3 regions of the Paenibacillus sp. Y5S-9 genome follow, and region 3 is predicted to be linked to each of the others. Evidence: riboswitches for the same ligand, from Rfam matches in the RefSeq annotation. Region 3 holds a riboswitch; each other region holds the start of a gene.
What was found. A riboswitch is a leader RNA that binds a small molecule or an ion and turns the genes downstream of it on or off. The one in region 3 is predicted to bind S-adenosylmethionine.
Positions count from the first base shown of each region.

Region 1: another riboswitch for S-adenosylmethionine. It lies ahead of V6669_RS25090 (methionine ABC transporter ATP-binding protein); the one in region 3 lies ahead of mmuP (S-methylmethionine permease).
Region 2: another riboswitch for S-adenosylmethionine. It lies ahead of metA (homoserine O-succinyltransferase); the one in region 3 lies ahead of mmuP (S-methylmethionine permease).

Region 1 covers NZ_CP145887.1:5,701,304-5,704,589, forward strand. Annotated here, with positions in the region: gene V6669_RS25080 (MetQ/NlpA family ABC transporter substrate-binding protein) at 1-216, opposite strand, end outside; gene V6669_RS25085 (methionine ABC transporter permease) at 292-951, opposite strand; gene V6669_RS25090 (methionine ABC transporter ATP-binding protein) at 952-1,986, opposite strand; SAM riboswitch class I at 2,113-2,254, opposite strand; gene V6669_RS25095 (Cthe_2314 family HEPN domain-containing protein) at 2,384-3,100, opposite strand.
Region 2 covers NZ_CP145887.1:1,978,047-1,981,332, reverse strand. Annotated here, with positions in the region: gene V6669_RS08905 (PLP-dependent transferase) at 1-856, opposite strand, end outside; gene metA (homoserine O-succinyltransferase) at 881-1,798, opposite strand; SAM riboswitch class I at 2,035-2,158, opposite strand; gene corA (magnesium/cobalt transporter CorA) at 2,610-3,286, shown strand, end outside.
Region 3 covers NZ_CP145887.1:5,969,071-5,972,356, forward strand. Annotated here, with positions in the region: gene mmuM (homocysteine S-methyltransferase) at 1-190, opposite strand, end outside; gene mmuP (S-methylmethionine permease) at 168-1,580, opposite strand; SAM riboswitch class I at 1,673-1,774, opposite strand; gene V6669_RS26400 (Ger(x)C family spore germination protein) at 1,845-3,047, opposite strand; gene V6669_RS26405 (spore germination protein) at 3,044-3,286, opposite strand, start outside.

The DNA.
Region 1 (3,286 bases), 270 kb from region 3:
AACGACTTGCAAACGAATTCCTTGTGCTTCCAGTTCAGGCTTGATGCTTTCCAGAATCTCTGCGTGTGGTGTAGGTGAAGCTCCGACTTTCAATTCTACTGTACGTGGTGCACCTGCTGAATTGTCTGCACCGCTATCGGCGTCCTTGTTGTTTCCGCAAGCTGCGAGAACCGCAATCAACATAAGACTAAGTAGAGCAAAAGACCATTTTTTCATGTGTAAAACCCCTTCTCTAATCATTTTTTTCATGTGGCATCCGCGTGATTGCATGACCATCATGTTATCTATGTGTTATTTCCTGGTGAAAAATGTAACCAAGCGATCTCCAGCCATCTGGAGAATTTGCACTAGAATAATCATCGACACTACGGATATAATCATGATTTCATTTTGATAACGGAAGTATCCATAGTTAATTGCCAGTGTTCCCAGACCTCCACCACCAACCATGCCAGCCATCGCCGTATAGGAGACAAGCGTAACGATGGTAATCGTTATACCAGCAAGCAGACCAGGCAATGCCTCAGGCAACAACACCCGTCTTACAATCTGTCCGGTTGATGCACCCATCGCCTGCGCCGCCTCAATGACACCCCGATCGACTTCACGCAGCGTGTTCTCAACCAAACGAGCGAAATAAGGAGCTGCTGAAATAACCAAAGGAGGTATTACGCCGAGCACCCCCGTAGCTGTACCGACGAGTATACGAGTAAATGGAATAAGAGCAACAATTAATATGATAAATGGTACCGAGCGCAAAATATTAACAATCAGGGATAGTATAGTGTACACTGTCCGTGACTTAATCGAAGCAGATCGGGCTGTCATAAACAGCAGAACTCCGAGCGGTAAACCAAAGATAACGGTGAACAGGCCTGATACACCCAGAATTTGCAGTGTCTCTATGGAAGCTTTACCAACCTCTTCCCAACGTACGGTTGAAAAATCCATCTAACGAAGCACCTCCACATCGAGTCCCTCTGCGGTTAATTCTGATATCGTCCGATCAATCGCATTTGAATCACCCTCGAACCGAACGGTCAGCTGTCCATAAGGAACCTGTTTGATCGTAGAGATTGTCCCTTGCAGGATAGCAAAATCCACACCTGTCTTACGTACCGTCCTGGACAAAATCGCTTCATACGTTTTGTTACCCAGAAAAGATATCTTCACAAGTTTGGAAGCAGCACCTGCCTGCAATTCAACGCCTGCATTTGCCAGAGCGGTCTCTTCCAGAGCAAGTCCAGCTTCATGGTCACGCATCATGAAGTCCCGCGTAATCGCATGTTGGGGCTTCAGGAACACTTCTGTTACAGGTCCCTGTTCCACAATGCCGCCTTGATGAATGACAGCCACCTTGTCACAGATGTTCTGAATGACATGCATCTCATGTGTAATCAGTACAATCGTAAGGTTGTATTTTTCATTAATGTCGAGCAGTAACTTCAGGATTGAATTTGTCGTCTGCGGATCAAGTGCCGAAGTAGCCTCATCACAGAGAAGTACATTCGGATCACTTGCAAGTGCTCTCGCAATCCCTACACGTTGTTTCTGTCCACCTGATAATTGAGCCGGATATTTGCTGCTATGGTGCTCCAGACCAACCAGTGCGAGCATTTCCTTCACTTTGCGATCAATGGCTTCCTTGGGGGTATTCACAAGCTTTAGTGGAAAAGCTACATTGTCATATACCGTTGCCGAAGATAACAGATTAAAGTGTTGAAAAATCATCCCGATCTTGCGTCTCTGTTGCTGCAATTCGGTTTTGCTCAGTTCAGTCAGGTTGATTCCGTCGACCCATACCTCACCCTCCGTAGGCCGTTCCAGCAAATTAATACAGCGAATCAGAGTGCTTTTACCAGCTCCGGAATGGCCAATCACACCGTAGATTTCACCCTTTTGGATGCTCAAGTTCAGCTCGGATAACGCTGTTGTAGATTTTTTCCCTTTGCCGTACGTTTTCGTTAAACCTTTTAATTCAATCAATCGCACTTGCCCCTTTCCAACCACCTACATGTATCTTTACCCGATCTAAAGGAAAACTCCCCTTAAAGTACAAAAAAAGAGCCCTTTGCAGATACAAAGAGGGCTCTTCACGTGAAAGAATATACCTTCTCATCTGCCAAAATCGTGTCTTGCACCATTTTGTAGGAATTAGCACCTAACATCTATAACGAATGACACATGTATCATGTCGTTACAAATCGGTTGCCGGGCTTCATCGGGCCTGTCCCTCCGCCGCTCTCGATAAGAAATATGTTGTTGTAGGATTTTATAAGTTCATGTAGTTTATGCTTTATAATGTGAACGTAACTTCCGAAATATCAGTTATATCCATGTAACATTCGATTGAAACTCAGTATATTCCAAGTATTCCGATTTGTCAAAGGGAATTATTTCTTTTCCATATTTTGTTGATATAACTATAAGAGGCTGTTAACGTTTCACAGACCATATCGACGCCCTGACGCATTTCCTGCACATGCTGATTCAGATCCTCCAATTTCACTTTACCTTGCATGGTCTGGTGTAACTGCCACAGGTCATCGTGCATTTCTGAGTTCATGTAGTGAATTTCCATATTACGTCGTTTGCGCAGCTTGCTCATCGGCTCACGATAAGAGTCCTTGATCTGTATTAATTGCAACGCAAGATCATGATGTTCCCTCGCATAGTCGAACTGCCTTAACACAGTAAAATAAGAAAAATGCGCTTTGGTATTTGAAGTATTCAACTGGAATATTTCATTTAATACCGTGCCCACTTTATCCAGGATGGCAAAGCAGCGGATAAAGCCATCTTTGTAGAAATACACATACCGTGCATACTCGGCTTTTTCAGTCGGCGTCATATCATCCGTTGAACCTGCAACGACCTTTTTACGAAAATGAGCAGCAGCGAAACTGCTCTGCTCCAGTTCATCCAGTGAGGAGATGAGTCCCTGAGTCCACACATACAGTTTCCGATAGTCATGCGTGGGATCATGGTCCACATGCATTTGTCGTTGAAATAGCTCAAGCGTATGCGCCATTGCGTCCATCGCTGCCTTCAATTTACCCTCGTTTATACGCGGTTTTTCCCCCAACAACGTTCGCAGCATATCTAACCTCCTCTTTTCCAAATCAACAAGAATTCATCACCGTAAACGTAACACAACATCCATTCCGTGTAATTGCTGCTTGCCATAGGTTGCCCTGATCCCCCTGACATCAAACAAAGTCCACCTGTCCAATGATGTACATCACTGGATGGTGGACTTTCATATTTAGCCCAATTACCTTTGAAT
Region 2 (3,286 bases), 2.9 Mb from region 3:
GATCCGACAGGCCTGGATGGTACACTTCACCCACCGCTGGATGCTCAAGCAAATATTTGGCAATGGTAAGCGCATTGTATTCATGACGCTCCATGCGAAGAGCCAGCGTTTTCATACCTTTCATCAACTGGTAGGAGTCACTTGGTGACAATACCGCTCCAATGGAATTATGCAGGAATGCCATCTCTGCAGATAATGCCTCACCCTTGGTTATAATTAGTCCGGCCAGCACATCATTGTGTCCGCCCAGATATTTGGTAGCGCTATGAATGATGATATCGGCACCGAGTTCAATCGGACGTTGGAAAAATGGAGTCAACAACGTGTTGTCAACAATGGTCAACAGGTTGTAACTTTTCGCCCAGGAAGCAACGGCTTCCACATCGGTGATCATCATCAGTGGATTGGTTGGTGTCTCAATGAATACAGCTTTGGTATTCGGCTGACGAACCTTCTCCAATGCTGCAAGGTCATTTGTGTCCACATAACTTGCAGTTACGCCGAAACGGGACAAGATGCGTTCAAGCAGACGATAGGTTCCACCATACAGATCCAGCGATACAATCAGATGATCCCCTTGACCAAACATGGCAAAAATCGTTTGCAGTGCGGCCATACCCGAGCTACAGGCAAACCCTGCATCACCGGACTCCAGCGCTGCAGCCGCTTCTTCCAACACTTTACGGGTTGGATTAGTTGTACGAATATAATCAAACCCCGTGCTTTGTCCAAGCTTCGGGTGGCGAAACGCAGTGGATTGATAGATCGGAAAGTTAATGGCGCCTGTTACCGGTTCATTGATGGACCCAATTTGTGCTAAGCGGCTTTCGATTTTCAACTTGTTGTTGTCTTCCATTGCTGCATCCTCCTGTAATCTCGATTAGATTTGCGGGCCAATATCGTAAGGTGTTTCTTGATACACATAGTAATTGAGCCAGTTAGAGAATAATAAGTTGGCATGAGCGCGCCAAGTAGCCGGTGGCACACGGGAAGGATCGTCATTCGGATAATAATGTCTAGGCAATGCGATATCCAACCCTTTGGCTGTATCCCTGTCATACTCCCACTTTAATGAGAACGGGTCATACTCGGCATGTCCTGTGGCAAAAATCTGTTTGCCGTCTTTGGTAGCAACCAGGAAGATCCCCGCTTCCTCGGATTCAGCCAAAATCTCTAAATTCTCATTCTTTTCAATATCTTCGCGTCTCACTTCCGTATGACGGGAATGTGGAACGTTGAATACTTCATCGAATCCACGCAACAACGGAACATGTGGTTTATTGATGGTATGCGGGAAAACGCCAAAACACTTTTCATCCAGTGCAACCTTAGGTACGTCAAAATGATGGTATAAACCTGCCTGGGAAGCCCAACATATGTGGAGGGTTGAAGTCACATTAGTTTTGGTCCATTCAAAGATCTCCTGGATTTCATTCCAATAGTTCACGTCTTCGAAATCCATCTGTTCCACCGGGGCACCCGTAATGATCATTCCATCGAAACGACGGTGCTCAATCTCATCAAAGGTTTTATAGAACAGATCCAAATACTCCTGAGACGTATTCTTCGACGTATGGGATTTGGGATGTACGAGAACGACATCCACCTGAATAGGCGTGTTTCCCACCAGACGAAGCAATTGTGTTTCGGTCGTTTCCTTTGTGGGCATCAGGTTTAATATAGCGATACGGAGTGGACGAATATCCTGCTGATATGCAGAAGTTTCATCCATGACGAAGATATTCTCTCCTTCAAGTACTTCTTTTGCTGGTAGAGTATCGGGTATTTTGATTGGCATAGTAAGTCTAACTCCTCCTTTTGCATAGATAGATGCAGCCACCCCTGGCTTGATGTCTTCACATCAATACAGGTATAGACTGCCTTGAGCTTGTAAAAACATTGAATTGCTCTTTCATCCAACGTTACAAACAACCTCAAGTTCCTTAGCGAAAATCACTGCTGAGAAGTCGGGGCATATAACAAAGACCTTCCTCGGATTTCGAGAAAGGTCATATGTAAAAAAGATATGCGCCTCTCTCATCTCTCAGTTACAACAGTGCCACTTGACACTTAGTCGCTGCAAGAATTAGCACCGTGCGGTATACCGCCGGTTGCCGGGTTTCATCGGGCCAGTCCCTCCACCTACTCTTGATAAGATTTCGCTGTATTAGATTGTAATTAGATATGGTTCACCGTCTACTTTATTACATTAATGCCCTCACGTCAAGATGCAGTTCGATGTCTGCTTCCCAGATCGGAACCGTTCATCATCCGTTGTCATACACTGCCTCAGGGCGCGAAATAGACACATTTTTGCGCTTGAAAGCACCTTGTACCAGCGGTATACTAAACAAGGTGTTATAAACCCTTATGTGAGAGGTGACATATTAAATGGATGGCGACCCGAGGCCTGACTGGCAGCCGAATTCCGACAAACTGCATAGAGAATTGACATCAGCATGCCGGCAGCGGGACGTGACTTCCGTTTGATTATATAGTGAACGCAGCCCTGATCTCCAGGCTCCGCTGCCGACCGGCTGATTTGTTCTTTTTGCGCCCATAATGATAATATCCGCCAAGTTGGCGGGTGCAGAAGGAGTAGATTGACGATGAAAATCCGGTTGGTAAACAACGGTGTATTTATTCCGGTGGACGACATTCAGCAGGCGCTGACTCCACCAGCGGAAGGATTTTACTGGATTGATGCAGACGTAGACGATTTGGCGGTACTTCAGCCGCTGTTCTTGATGCATGATCTGGCTGTGGAAGACTGTCTCAGTGACGAAGAACAACGTCCGAAGATTGAAATTTATGAGAACCATTATTTTATTGTAATTAATAGTATCCGTTTCGATGATGAAGAAATATTTCTACGTGCGGTGAACTTGTTCCTCGGCAGACATTTCATTATTAGTGTTACAAAGCAAAAGGTCAGCGAATTGCGTACACTGAAACCAATCCTGTGGGAACAGGAAATCAGTACACCGGATCGTCTGCTGTATTTGCTGGTTGACTTGATTGTTGATAATTATTTCACCGTAGGTGACCGAATTGAAGCACGGATCGAGAAGCTTGAGGAAGACATTCTGATGCACACCAAAAAGTCACATCTGAATGAAATCATCGGGCTGCGCAGTGAGATTCTGTGGCTGAAGAAAGTGCTCGGACCTCAGAAAGAGGTCATTAACACCCTGAACAAAAAAGATCTGCGTCTCATCGATGATCAACTGCAAAAGTATTTCAGTGACATCTATGAGAATGCTGTAAAAATATCTGAAACCTTTGA
Region 3 (3,286 bases):
CGCGGAAATAATCCGCATGGACCTGAACGATAACATCTGGATTCTCGAGCAATACACGGGCCGACCACAGTGGATCATCCAGATCACAGCCATACTGTTCGAGTTCCGTGGCCAGCGCTCCATCCAGAATCATGACCGGATGTTTACGCAGGATCTGTTCTATGGGATTAGTCTGTTGTGCTTGAGTCATGTACTTGTCCTCTTTTCTTATTCACACGTTCTGTCAGATAATAAGCAGCGTAACATACTGCAATAAATGGAACCCCACAATACAGCGCAATCCGCTGTGTCGGGTCAAAGGCAATACCTATGCATGAAGCCAGGCATAAAATAAATGAAACAATCGGTACCACCGGATACAGCGGTGTGCGATAAACCAGATCTTTGACCGCATGTCCTTCCCGGATATATTGTCTGCGGAACATGTATTGGGAGGCACTGATGCTCATCCATACCGCAACGACAGCCAGACCTGAAATGGAAACCAGTGTAATATACACGGTACCTGGCGCAATGATGCTGGACAGCAAGGCCAGCGCACCACCGACCATACTGATCAGAAGTGCATTCAGCGGTACCCCGCTTTTGGTCAATTTGGCAAACCACGGAGAGATCGTTTTTTTGTCAGCCAAAGACCAGAGCATCCGTGAAGATGCATATAGGCCTGAATTGGCAGCAGAGAGAATCGCCGTCAGAATAACAAAGTTCATAATGTCTGCTGCATAGGGTACACCCACCCGCTCCATTACCGCTACAAACGGACTTTCCAGTACACTGGCATCCGACATGGGCAGCAAGGCCGACAAGATAATAATCGTTCCGATGAAGAAAATAACCAAACGCCACAGCGTTGTATGAATAGCTTTTGGTATCGTCTTTTCCGGATTCTCCGTCTCACCGGCGGCAATGCCGATTAACTCGGTGCCTGAGAAGGCAAAGTTTACAGCAAGCATGGTCATCAATATCGCTGTAGCCCCATGAGGGAACCACCCGGATGCGGTAATATTTGATAGAAATGGAGCCGGTTCAGAATCCGCCATGGGAATGATACCAAACATGGCTGCGCCACCGATAATAATGAAGATTACAATAGTAACTACCTTCACAGATGAGAACCAGAACTCGGATTCCGCAAATAATTTCACCGTTAAAGCATTGAACAAAAAGATCATCACTGCAAAGAGCGCGCTCCATATCCATACGTTTACCGATGGGAACCAGCGCTGCATCAGCAATCCGGCGGCTGTGAATTCGGAGCCAAGCGCAACAGTCCAGGTTAACCAGTATAACCAAGCCACCGTGTAACCTGTTGCCGGTCCGATATATTTGGCTGCATAACTATGAAATGCTCCCGTCTCTGGCATATGAACAGACAGTTCACCAAGACAGAGCATCACCAGATATACAACGATGGCTCCGATCAGATAGGACAGAATGGTTCCCAGTGGTCCCGCCTGCTGAATGGTGTAACCTGAGCTGAGGAATAATCCCGTTCCAATGACTCCTCCGAGAGAGAGCATGACCACATGCCGTGCCTGCATTTTTCGCTGAAAATGCCCTTTGTCGTTGTTGTTCTCCATACCTGCTGCTCCCCTACTTCTTCATCCAGAAAAAACAAAAAAGACCCACTCTTCCTAAAGAGTGCGCCGTTACTGACAAATAAAAACAAACGCTCCTATCTATCAGGCTTTCACCCGCTGGAATTAGCACAGTATCCTTCAGATCTGTTGCTGAGGTTTCTAAGGGCCAGTCCCTCCACCTCTCTGGATAAGAAAATGATTTTTTATAAATATAGCGATTGATCATGAATGTGTCAACATTTAAATAATAAATGGCACACCTCGCTATTCCGTAGAAGACCCCGGATTGATGATGGAGGTCTTTACCTCATACGTAATGGGTATAGTAGCAAAGATTTCATCCCAGTTCCCTTTAACCTTCTTCCACGTTTTTGGATATTTAATACGAATGCTATCGCGGAAACCAGCAACATCGACTTTGTAGGTATGTTGGAGCTTGTATAGTAACTGTTTGATCTGTTGCTCGACCAGTTCAGCAAAATCGTTTTCCATTTCTTTCAGATATGCACCCTTTTCCTCTTCTTCCGGTGCCCGCCAATCCTCCATTAGCCATCCTTCAGACTCTGCCTTCACATGGAACGAGATATCATCGCCATTAACCTTCGGAATGATTTTGATTTTCTTCTTCTTGATTTCATAGAGTATCGTGAAACCCTCCTTACTATATGTTTTTATGACACCACCTTGTTTTTTAGGCATAAGCCAGGACAGAGCTTCCAAATCAGTTTGGCTGAGTTCCCCCAGAAATTTGGTTGTATTTGCAGCAAATATGCTGCCCCCGGAGAACTTGTCCTCTCCATTGGCATTCAGCACATTTTGAAGCAGAAAACTGGACCCGGACTGCATCTGTGCATCCAGTTTTGCCAGCGAAACGGGTTCCAGAATCTTGTTGGAAATGTATGCATTGTTCGTAATGCCTGTAAGGTAAAATGCAGGAATACGGGAAGGATCATCTGAGGTAAGCACATCAACCGCCCGCTGGTGACTAATCAGTACAAGACAGTTCGGTCGAATATCGTTATCCCGGAGTACAAAATCGAGCAATTGAATCAGTCCATACTTTTTGGCAATATCCTTGGAGATCACAATAACCTTCAGATGATGTCCAATGAGTGGACGATCTCGCCGCAAAGCAAACTGACGAAAAATTTGCAGCATGGAATCTCCCGTAAGCTGCTCATTGGAATAAGACTCTTTGCCAGAAGAGGGTGAACCAGATTGCTGACTTTTTTGACTGCTAGAATTCCCAGGGGCAATCTGAACGGTTGCTGTGACATTGTTTTGTTTGGGATAATGCCCACCCTGCGCTGAAATCTTCTTCTCGAAATCGGTCTCTTTTCCAACGTCAATCCCGAGACCTACATACAAGCTTAGATCTTCTATCTCGCGGCTGCTCCAACAACCTGATATTATACACAGGATGAACACAGCACAAGTTACTCTTAAGCACAGGCGGAATGAAATCATGCGTGTTTGCCTCCTTTTTTGCGAATTATGCTGATAAGCAACAATACCAGAGGTAATATAGCGAACAAAACTACAGATACGTTACCTAGCATATCGCCCAGTGCAAAAGTTTCAAACACTGTTTTAGGCATCATTGCCGTCAGATAAATGAATGGAAGCAGGGCATACATAATCCAGCGTATCTTCTTTGCCCGAAACAAGTCCCGGATTCCTACGGAAGCACAGTAATGGGTAATGGC